One region of the Micrococcus sp. ACRRV genome, then DNA from elsewhere that is predicted to be linked to it. Evidence: predicted binding sites of a transcription regulator. Region 1 holds the regulator's gene; the other holds the start of a gene.
What was found. The regulator HrcA, encoded in region 1, represses chaperone genes, less so after heat shock. The targets are predictions, from matches to a motif close to TTNGCACTCGNNNNNNNCGAGTGCNAA.
Positions count from the first base shown of each region.

Region 2: groES (co-chaperone GroES) is a predicted target of HrcA. The motif match lies at 1,994-2,020, and genes of this name have one in related genera.

Region 1 covers NZ_JAKRNH010000001.1:28,871-33,061, reverse strand. Annotated here, with positions in the region: gene MHY29_RS00135 (16S rRNA (uracil(1498)-N(3))-methyltransferase) at 1-386, opposite strand, end outside; gene dnaJ (molecular chaperone DnaJ) at 383-1,525, opposite strand; gene hrcA (heat-inducible transcriptional repressor HrcA) at 1,551-2,564, opposite strand; gene MHY29_RS00120 (DUF3097 family protein) at 2,726-3,583, shown strand; gene MHY29_RS00115 (DUF4870 domain-containing protein) at 3,699-4,154, shown strand; gene hemW (radical SAM family heme chaperone HemW) at 4,177-4,191, opposite strand, start outside.
Region 2 covers NZ_JAKRNH010000002.1:21,622-25,812, forward strand. Annotated here, with positions in the region: gene MHY29_RS00465 (iron chelate uptake ABC transporter family permease subunit) at 1-474, shown strand, start outside; gene MHY29_RS00470 (ATP-binding cassette domain-containing protein) at 471-1,226, shown strand; gene MHY29_RS00475 (hypothetical protein) at 1,272-1,616, opposite strand; gene groES (co-chaperone GroES) at 2,196-2,492, shown strand; gene groL (chaperonin GroEL) at 2,594-4,191, shown strand, end outside.

The DNA.
Region 1 (4,191 bases):
TTGGCGGCCTTCGCCCCCTTCCAGCGCACGATCGAGCGCTCCGCCTCCCAGGGCACCACCGCGTCCACGCCGAGCTCCGTGGAGGCCTGGACCGCCATCAGGTCGCGGTCCCCCTTGGCGAGCGCCTGGACGAGCACCAGCGCGGGGCGGGGGGCGGCGTCGTGCTCCAGCGACTCCACGCGGACCGTGACCGCCGACGGCGCGGCGTCGACGACGACGCACGAGGCCCGGGCGCCGGAGCCGTCCGCCACGAGCACGGACTCCCCCGCTCCGAGGCGCATCGAGGCCGCGGCGTGCCGGGCCTCCGCGCCGGTGAAGGTCACCTCCGCGCCGGGGGCGACGCCGGCGAGCGCACCGGCGTCGAGGAGGAAGAGCGGCGCGGTCACAGGTTCCTCAGGTTCTCGCGCAGCCGGGCGAACATGCCCTTGGACTGCGGCGGGGCGCCGTGGACGACCTCCTCGCCGCGCAGGCCGGCCAGCTGCTCCAGCAGCGCGCGCTGCTCGTCGGTGACGTCCGTGGGCGTGGTGACGACGACGTCCACCTTGAGGTCGCCGCGCCCCGCGCCGCGCAGGCGGCCGACGCCGAGGCCGCGCAGGGTCTCCACGTGGCCCGACTGGGTGCCCGGCTCGATGTCGACCTCCTGGGGGCCGTCGAGGGTCTCCAGGGTCACCGAGGTGCCGAGCGCGGCCGCGGCCATGGGCACGGTGACCGTGGTGGCCAGGTGGTCGCCCTCGCGGCGGAACACCTCGTCCGGGCGCACCTGGACCTCCACGTACAGGTCTCCGTTCGGGCCGCCGCCGGGGCCCGCCTCGCCGCGGCCGGCGAGGTGGATGCGGGTGCCGTCGTCCACGCCGGCGGGGATGCGGATGGTGAGGGGCTGCTGCACGCGCACGCGGCCCTGGCCGGAGCACTCCGTGCAGGGGTGCGGGATGACGGTGCCGAAGCCGCGGCAGACCGGGCAGGTCTCCGCCGCCATGATGGTGCCCAGCATGGAGCGCACCGGGCGCTGGGTCATGCCCTGGCCCTGGCACGTCGAGCAGGTCTCCGGGTGGGTCCCCGGCTCGCAGCAGGTGCCGGAGCACCGCTCGCAGGTGACGGCCGTGTCCAGCTGGAGGGTGGCCTCGCCGCCGAACACCGCGTCCCGCAGCTCGATCCGCGCCGTGACGAGCGCGTCCTGGCCACGCCGGGCGCGGGGCATGGGGCCGCGCCCGCCGCCGGGGGTGCCCGCCGCGTTCATGAAGGTCTCGAAGATGTCCGCGAACCCGCCGAAGCCGGCGCCGCCGAACCCTCCGCCCCCGAAGCCTCCGGCGGTGCCGTTCTCGTTGCCGGTCTGGTCGTAGACGCGGCGCTTGTCCTCGTCGGAGAGCACCTCGTAGGCGTGGGAGATGCGCTTGAACTCCTCCGCGGCCTCCTCCGAGGGGTTCACGTCCGGGTGGTGCTGACGCGCGAGCTTGCGGTAGGCACGCTTGATCTCCTCCGCGGACGCGTCGCGGCTGACGCCGAGCGTGGCGTAGTGGTCGGCCATGGGTCTTCCTCCGGTGGGGTCAGGTTCAGGTGGTCAGGATGCGGGACAGGTACCGGGCGATCGCGCGCACGGCGGCCATGGTCCCGGGGTAGTCCATGCGGGTGGGCCCGATGACGCCGACCTTGGCGACGGCCCCCGGGCCGTAGGCGGCGGCGACGACGGACGTGTCCGCCAGCGACGCCCCGTTCTCGGCGCCGATCCGGACGGAGACGCCGTGGGCGTCCTGCCCCATCTCGGTGAGCAGGCGCAGCAGCACGACCTGCTCCTCCAGCGCCTCGAGGATGGGGCCGATGGACGAGTGGAAGTCGTCCGTGCTGCGTGCCAGGTTGGCGGTGCCGGCGAGCACGATGCGGTCCTGCCGCTCGGCCTCGAGCAGACCGCGGACCGCCCCGACGACGTCGACCGCGGCCGCGCGTCGGGCCGGGGGCAGCCCCTCGAGCGGGGTGTCCAGGACGGCCGCCGCCTGCGCCGGGCCCAGGCCCTCGATGACGGGCAGCAGGACCGCGCGCAGGGCCGCGAGGTCCTCGTCCTGCACCGGCCGGGCAAGTGCCACCGTGCGCTGCTCGATCCGCCCCGTGGAGAGGATCAGCACCACGAGGACGCGCTCGGGGGTGAGCGCGACCAGGTCCAGGTGGCGGACCGTGGAGCCGTCCTCGTGGGGGAACTGGACCACGGCCACCTGTCGGGTGAGCTGGGCGAGGAGCCGGACGGTGGCCTCCATCATGGACTCGGTGTCCGCCTCGGAGTCCAGCAGGGTGCGCACGGCGCGGCGCTCGGCCGCGGAGAGCGGCTTGACCTCGGAGATGCGGTCCACGAAGACCCGGTAGCCCTTGTCCGTGGGGACGCGTCCGGCGGAGGTGTGCGGGGCCACGATCAGCCCCTCCTCCTCGAGGGCCGCCATGTCGTTGCGCACCGTGGCGGAGGAGACGCCCAGGGCGTGGCGCTCGACGAGCGCCTTGGAGCCCACCGGCTCGCGCAGGGACACGTAGTCCTCCACGATCGCCTGCAGCACCTGGAGACGGCGGGGCTGCTCGGTCACGGTGCGCTCCTCTCCTCACGACGACGAGCGGGACCCCGGGCCCCGCGCTGGCACTCACCGGCGCCAAGTGCCAATGCTAGCCATCGGCGGGACGCGCCGCCCGGACCGCGCGCCCCGATTCCGCCTCCGGCGGAGCCGGGCACCTCGCTAGGGTGGCCCGCATGGACTGGAGCAGCTGGGGCCCGGGGGCCCACGAGGACCTCGCCCGCCCCGCCGGACCCACCGCCGTGGAGGCGCCCGCCACCCCGGGGACGGTGGTCGAGGACGTGGCCAGCGGATTCGTCGGGGCCGTGGTGCGTGTGGAGCGCTCCGGCGGCACCCACGTGGTCGTCCTCGAGGACCGACGGGGCGTCCGCCGCGGCTTCCCCCTCGGCCCGGGCTTCTGGATCGACGGCTCCCCCGTCGTGCTCGTGCCCCCGCGGTCGGCCGCCCCGGCGGCCGCCGCCCGCACCGCCTCCGGCTCCCGGCGGGTCGAGGGCGCGCGCGCCCGGACCGCCCGCGCGTCGCGGATCTGGGTGGAGGGCGTGCACGACGCCGAGCTCGTGGAGAAGGTCTGGGGCGAGGACCTGCGCCTCGAGGGGATCGTGGTGGAACCCCTCCACGGCGTCGACGACCTCGCCGGGGCGATCCGCGACTTCGCCCCCGGCCCGGGCCGCCGCCTCGGGATCCTCGTCGACCACCTCGTCGCCGGCTCGAAGGAGGAGCGCCTCGCCGCCGAGGCCATGGCCGTGCCCGGCGCCGCCGGCAACGTCCTGATCCTGGGCCACCCGTACCTGGACGTGTGGCAGGTCATCAAGCCCGCCGTGCTCGGCATCGACGCCTGGCCGGTGGTGCCCCGCGGCCAGGACTGGAAGACCGGCGTCCTCCGCGGCCTCGGCTGGCCCGCGGGCACCAAGGAGGCCACGGGCCTGGGCTGGAAGCGGCTGCTCTCCCACGTGCGGACCTACGCCGATCTCGAGCCCGCCCTGCTGGGCCGGGTGGAGGAGCTGATCGACTTCCTCACCGCCCCGGGGGCCTGACCCGCCGGCCCCGGCGGGGCCGCCACCCCGTCTCCACCCCCTGCGTCTACACTGGGGCAGGCCCCGCCCCGGACGACGCCCGCGGCACCGGGCGGCAGGACGACAGAGGAGCACCGTGGCCACCACCCCCAGCACCACCCCCGCCGGCGAGACCGCGACCCCGCGCCGCGCCGCGGGCGGGAGCGCGGCCCACGAGGCCCCCGCCTGGCTGCGCGACGCCGCCGGCGGCCGCGCGCCCCTCACCGCCAAGCAGGACCGCGACCGCGCAGCCCTGTCCCACCTCAGCCTCGCGTGCGGCCTGCCCGGCCCGCTGGTGATGTGGCTGCTCTATCGGGACCGCGGCCCGTTCACGGCTCAGGAGTCCCGCGAGGCCCTGAACTTCTCCCTCGCGCCCACCCTGCTGATCGTCCTCCTGTTCCTGCTCGGCGGCGTGCCGCTGCTCGGCGGGCTGCTCGCGATCCTCGGCGCCCTGCTGTGGATCGCGCTGGCCCTCTACGGCGTCATGGGCGCCTCCCAGGTGGCGAAGGGCCGGCCCTTCCGGTACCCGTTCAACCCGCGCCTCCTGCGCTGACCCGTCGGCCGAGCCGGGTCCGTCAGAACCCGGCGAG
Region 2 (4,191 bases), on a different contig from region 1:
TTCGACCTGCTGAGCGCGCGGCTCTTCGGCAACATCTCGAACGCCCGGACCGAGTACGTGGCGATCGCCGCGCCCATCGCCGTCGTCGTGTGTGCGCTGCTGTGGCTGCGCTCCCGCCGCCTGAACACGGTGGCGCTCGGTGCCGACGCCGCGACCAACCTGGGCCTGCGCCACCGGTGCGAGCTCATGGTGACGCTGCTGCTGGTCTCCGTGCTGATGGCCATGACCACCGCGCTCGTGGGCCCGATGACGTTCCTCGGCTTCCTCGTGGCGACGCTGGCGTACAGCCTGGTCGACACCCACGACCACCGGTTCATCCTCCCGGTGGCCGCGCTGGCCGGGTACGCGGTGCTGACGAGCGCCTACTTCGTGCTGCGGCACGTGTTCTACGCGGGAGGTGCGGTCACGGTGGTCATCGAGCTGATCGGCGGCATCACCTTCCTGATCGTCGTGATGAGAAAGGGACGTCTGTGATCGAGCTGCGCGGCGTGGTGAAGCGCCACAGCGACGAGGTGTGCATCGGACCCGTGGACCTGGACATCCAGGCCGGGGGAGTGACCGCGCTCGTGGGGCCCAACGGGGCGGGCAAGTCCACGCTGCTGACGATGATCGGCCGGCTGCAGGACGCCGACGCCGGGACGATCGCCGTGGGCGGGCACGACATCACCACGACGCCGTCCCGGAAGATCGCGCAGACCCTGTCCATCCTGCGGCAGGAGAACCACTTCGTGACGCGGCTGACCGTGCGGCAGCTCGTGGGGTTCGGGCGCTACCCGTACACGCGCGGCCGTCTGACCCTGGAGGATGAGCGGCACGTGTCCGACGCGATCGACTTCCTCAACCTCGGCCCGTTCGAGAACCGGTACCTCGACCAGCTCTCGGGCGGCCAGCGGCAGCGCGCGTACGTGGCGATGGTGCTGGCGCAGAACACCGAGTACGTGCTGCTGGACGAGCCGCTGAACAACCTGGACATGCAGCACTCGGTGCAGATGATGCAGCAGCTGCGCCGGGCCGCGGACGTGCTGGGCCGCACCGTGGTGATCGTGCTGCACGACATCAACTTCGCCGCCCACTACGCCGACCGGATCGTGGCCATGGGCGACGGCCAGGTGGTGGAGACCGGCACCCCGGCCGAGATCCTGCGCCCTGAGGTGCTCGAGCGGATCTTCAAGACCCCCTGCAGCGTGGTGGACGGACCGCACGGGCCGCTGGCCGTGTACTGGTGAGCGGGGCCGTGGCGGGGAACGGTCGTGGGCCCTGCCCGGACCCGCTCATCGGCCGCGACGGCGGTCCTGCAGCTGGGCGATCAGCCGGCGGTACCCCTCGGCGGTGTTCCGCAGGGGCGTGACGCCGCGGGCCGGCAGCCGGCGGTCACGACGGGCGTCGCGGGCCTGCTGTGCGGGCGTGAGGTGACCGCCGCCGTCGTACTCCAGGGCGACCGCCAGCTCCGGGGAGAACATGTGGGTCTCGGGGCAGTCCGGGTCCCAGGGGTCCAGCCGGTGCTGCAGCAGCGGCTCGCCGAGCCCCGCGTCGACGAGCGCGAGTCGCGCGAGGGACACCACGGCTGAGTCGGCGCCGACGCGCACCCGCTCCAGCATCGCGCGGAGCCGTGCCACGGTCGTCAGCGGCGGCAGACGGCCGCGCGGCGACCAGGGGTGCGTGACCAGATGGTCGGCCGCCGCCACCAGGTCCGGCTCGGGCCAGGGAGGACGCAGCGTGCACAGGTCCGCCCACCCGGACGCGGGCGCCGCGCTGCGGGGCGTCCAGGTCGCCGCGACGCAGGCGGGCCGGGCCGGCTCCCGCCGCGAGGGCTTCGGCCGTGGTGAAGACCTGCGGGAGGGGCGGCGGAGGAGCGGGGCCGGGCTGTGCAGGAGTGGACGGGGAACCCGGAGACCGCACGGACGGTCTGGACCCTCAGCCCCTCCTGCGTCGTGTTCACGACGCGGGTCGAGCAGAAGGGGGGAGGGGCGTGTTCCGCCGTCGGCGCACGGCGTTGGCAGTCGGTTGGTGGGAGTGCCAGCCCCGCGCTAGAGTCAGACCTGGCACTCGGGGGGTACCGGGTGCCAAGCCAAGGATGGGCCCAGCGGCACCGCGACGACGCCGGGCCTGACGCCCGTGGCACCCCCGCAGATCTGAACATCGCGGCCCGGCCCCGCCGCCGGGGCACCGCACGTCGAACAGAAGGAGTGTGCAGCATGTCTGTCTCCATCAAGCCCCTCGAGGACCGCATCGTCGTCCGCCCGCTGGAGGCCGAGCAGACCACCGCGTCCGGCCTCGTCATCCCGGACACCGCCAAGGAGAAGCCCCAGGAGGGCCAGGTCGTGGCCGTGGGCCCGGGCCGCGTGGCCGAGAACGGCACCCGCGTGCCCGTGGACGTGGCCGAGGGCGACGTCGTCCTCTACTCCAAGTACGGCGGCACCGAGGTCAAGGTCGGCGGCGAGGAGTACCTGGTGCTCTCCGCCCGCGACGTGCTGGCCGTCGTCACCAAGTGACCCCCTGACGCGTCGGGCCCGGCGAGCGGCACTCGCCGCCCCGGGCCCTTCGCGTCCCCTCTTCTTCTCCCCGAACACCCGATCCGAAAGGAGCCGCCGTCATGGCCAAGCAGCTGGCATTCAACGACGACGCCCGCCGCGCCCTCCAGGCCGGCATCGACAAGCTCGCCGACACCGTCAAGGTGACCCTCGGCCCGAAGGGCCGCAACGTGGTCCTGGACAAGGCGTGGGGCGCCCCCACCATCACCAACGACGGCGTCACGATCGCCCGGGACGTCGAGCTCGAGGACCCGTACGAGAACATGGGCGCGCAGCTGGCCAAGGAGGTGGCGACCAAGACCAACGACATCGCGGGCGACGGCACCACCACCGCCACCGTGCTGGCCCAGGCCCTCGTGAACGAGGGCATGCGCCAGGTCGCCGCCGGCGCCGCCCCGAACGAGGTCAAGAAGGGCATCGAGACCGCGGTCGCCGCCGTCGAGAAGCGCCTGCAGGAGAACGCCCGCCCCGTGGAGGGCAAGGAGGTGGCCCACGTGGCCGCCATCTCCGCCCAGAACGACGAGGTCGGCGAGCTGCTGGCCCGCGCCTTCGACACCGTGGGCACCGACGGCGTGATCACCATCGAGGAGTCCTCCACGACCTCCACCGAGCTGGACGTCACCGAGGGCATGCAGTTCGACAAGGGCTACCTCTCCCCGTACATGGTCACCGACGCCGAGCGCCAGGAGGCCGTCCTCGAGGACGCCTACGTGCTGATCAACTCCGGCAAGATCTCCAACGTGCAGGAGCTGCTGCCCCTGCTGGAGAAGGTGCTGCAGGCCAACAAGCCGCTGTTCGTGATCGCCGAGGACGTCGAGGGCGAGGCCCTGTCCACCCTCGTGGTGAACAAGATCCGCGGCACCCTGAACGTCGTGGCCGTCAAGGCCCCGGGCTTCGGCGACCGCCGCAAGGCCATGATGCAGGACATCGCGATCCTCACGGGCGCCACCGTGGTCTCCCCGGACCTCGGCATGAAGCTGGAGCAGGCCGACCTCGACGTGCTGGGCTCGGCCCGCCGCGTCACCGTCACCAAGGACGCCACCACCATCGTCGACGGCGGCGGCGAGGCGGCCGACGTCGAGGCCCGCGTCTCCCAGATCAAGGCCGAGGTCGCCGCGACCGACTCCGACTGGGACCGCGAGAAGCTGCAGGAGCGCCTGGCCAAGCTCGCCGGCGGCATCGGCGTGATCCGTGTGGGCGCCGCCACCGAGGTGGAGCTCAAGGAGCGGAAGCACCGCATCGAGGACGCCGTGTCCTCCACGCGCGCCGCGCTCGAGGAGGGCATCGTCGCCGGCGGCGGCACCGCCCTGATCAACGCGCTCTCCGTCCTGGACGAGGACGCCGAGGTGACCGCCCTCACCGGCGACGCCGCCACCGGCGTGGAGATCGTCCGCAAGGCGCTCAAGGAGCCGCTGCGCTGGATCGCCCAGAACGCGGGCGAGGACGGCTACGTCGTGGTCTCCAAGGTCGCGGAGATGAAGCCGAACGAGGGCTTCAACGCCAAGACCGGCGTGTACGGCGACCTGATCGCCGACGGCGTCATCGACCCCGTGAAGGTGACCCGCTCCGCGCTGGCCAACGCCGCCTCGATCGCGGCGCTCGTGCTGACCACGGAGACCCTCGTGGCCGACAAGGTCGAGGACGAGGACGAGCACCAGCA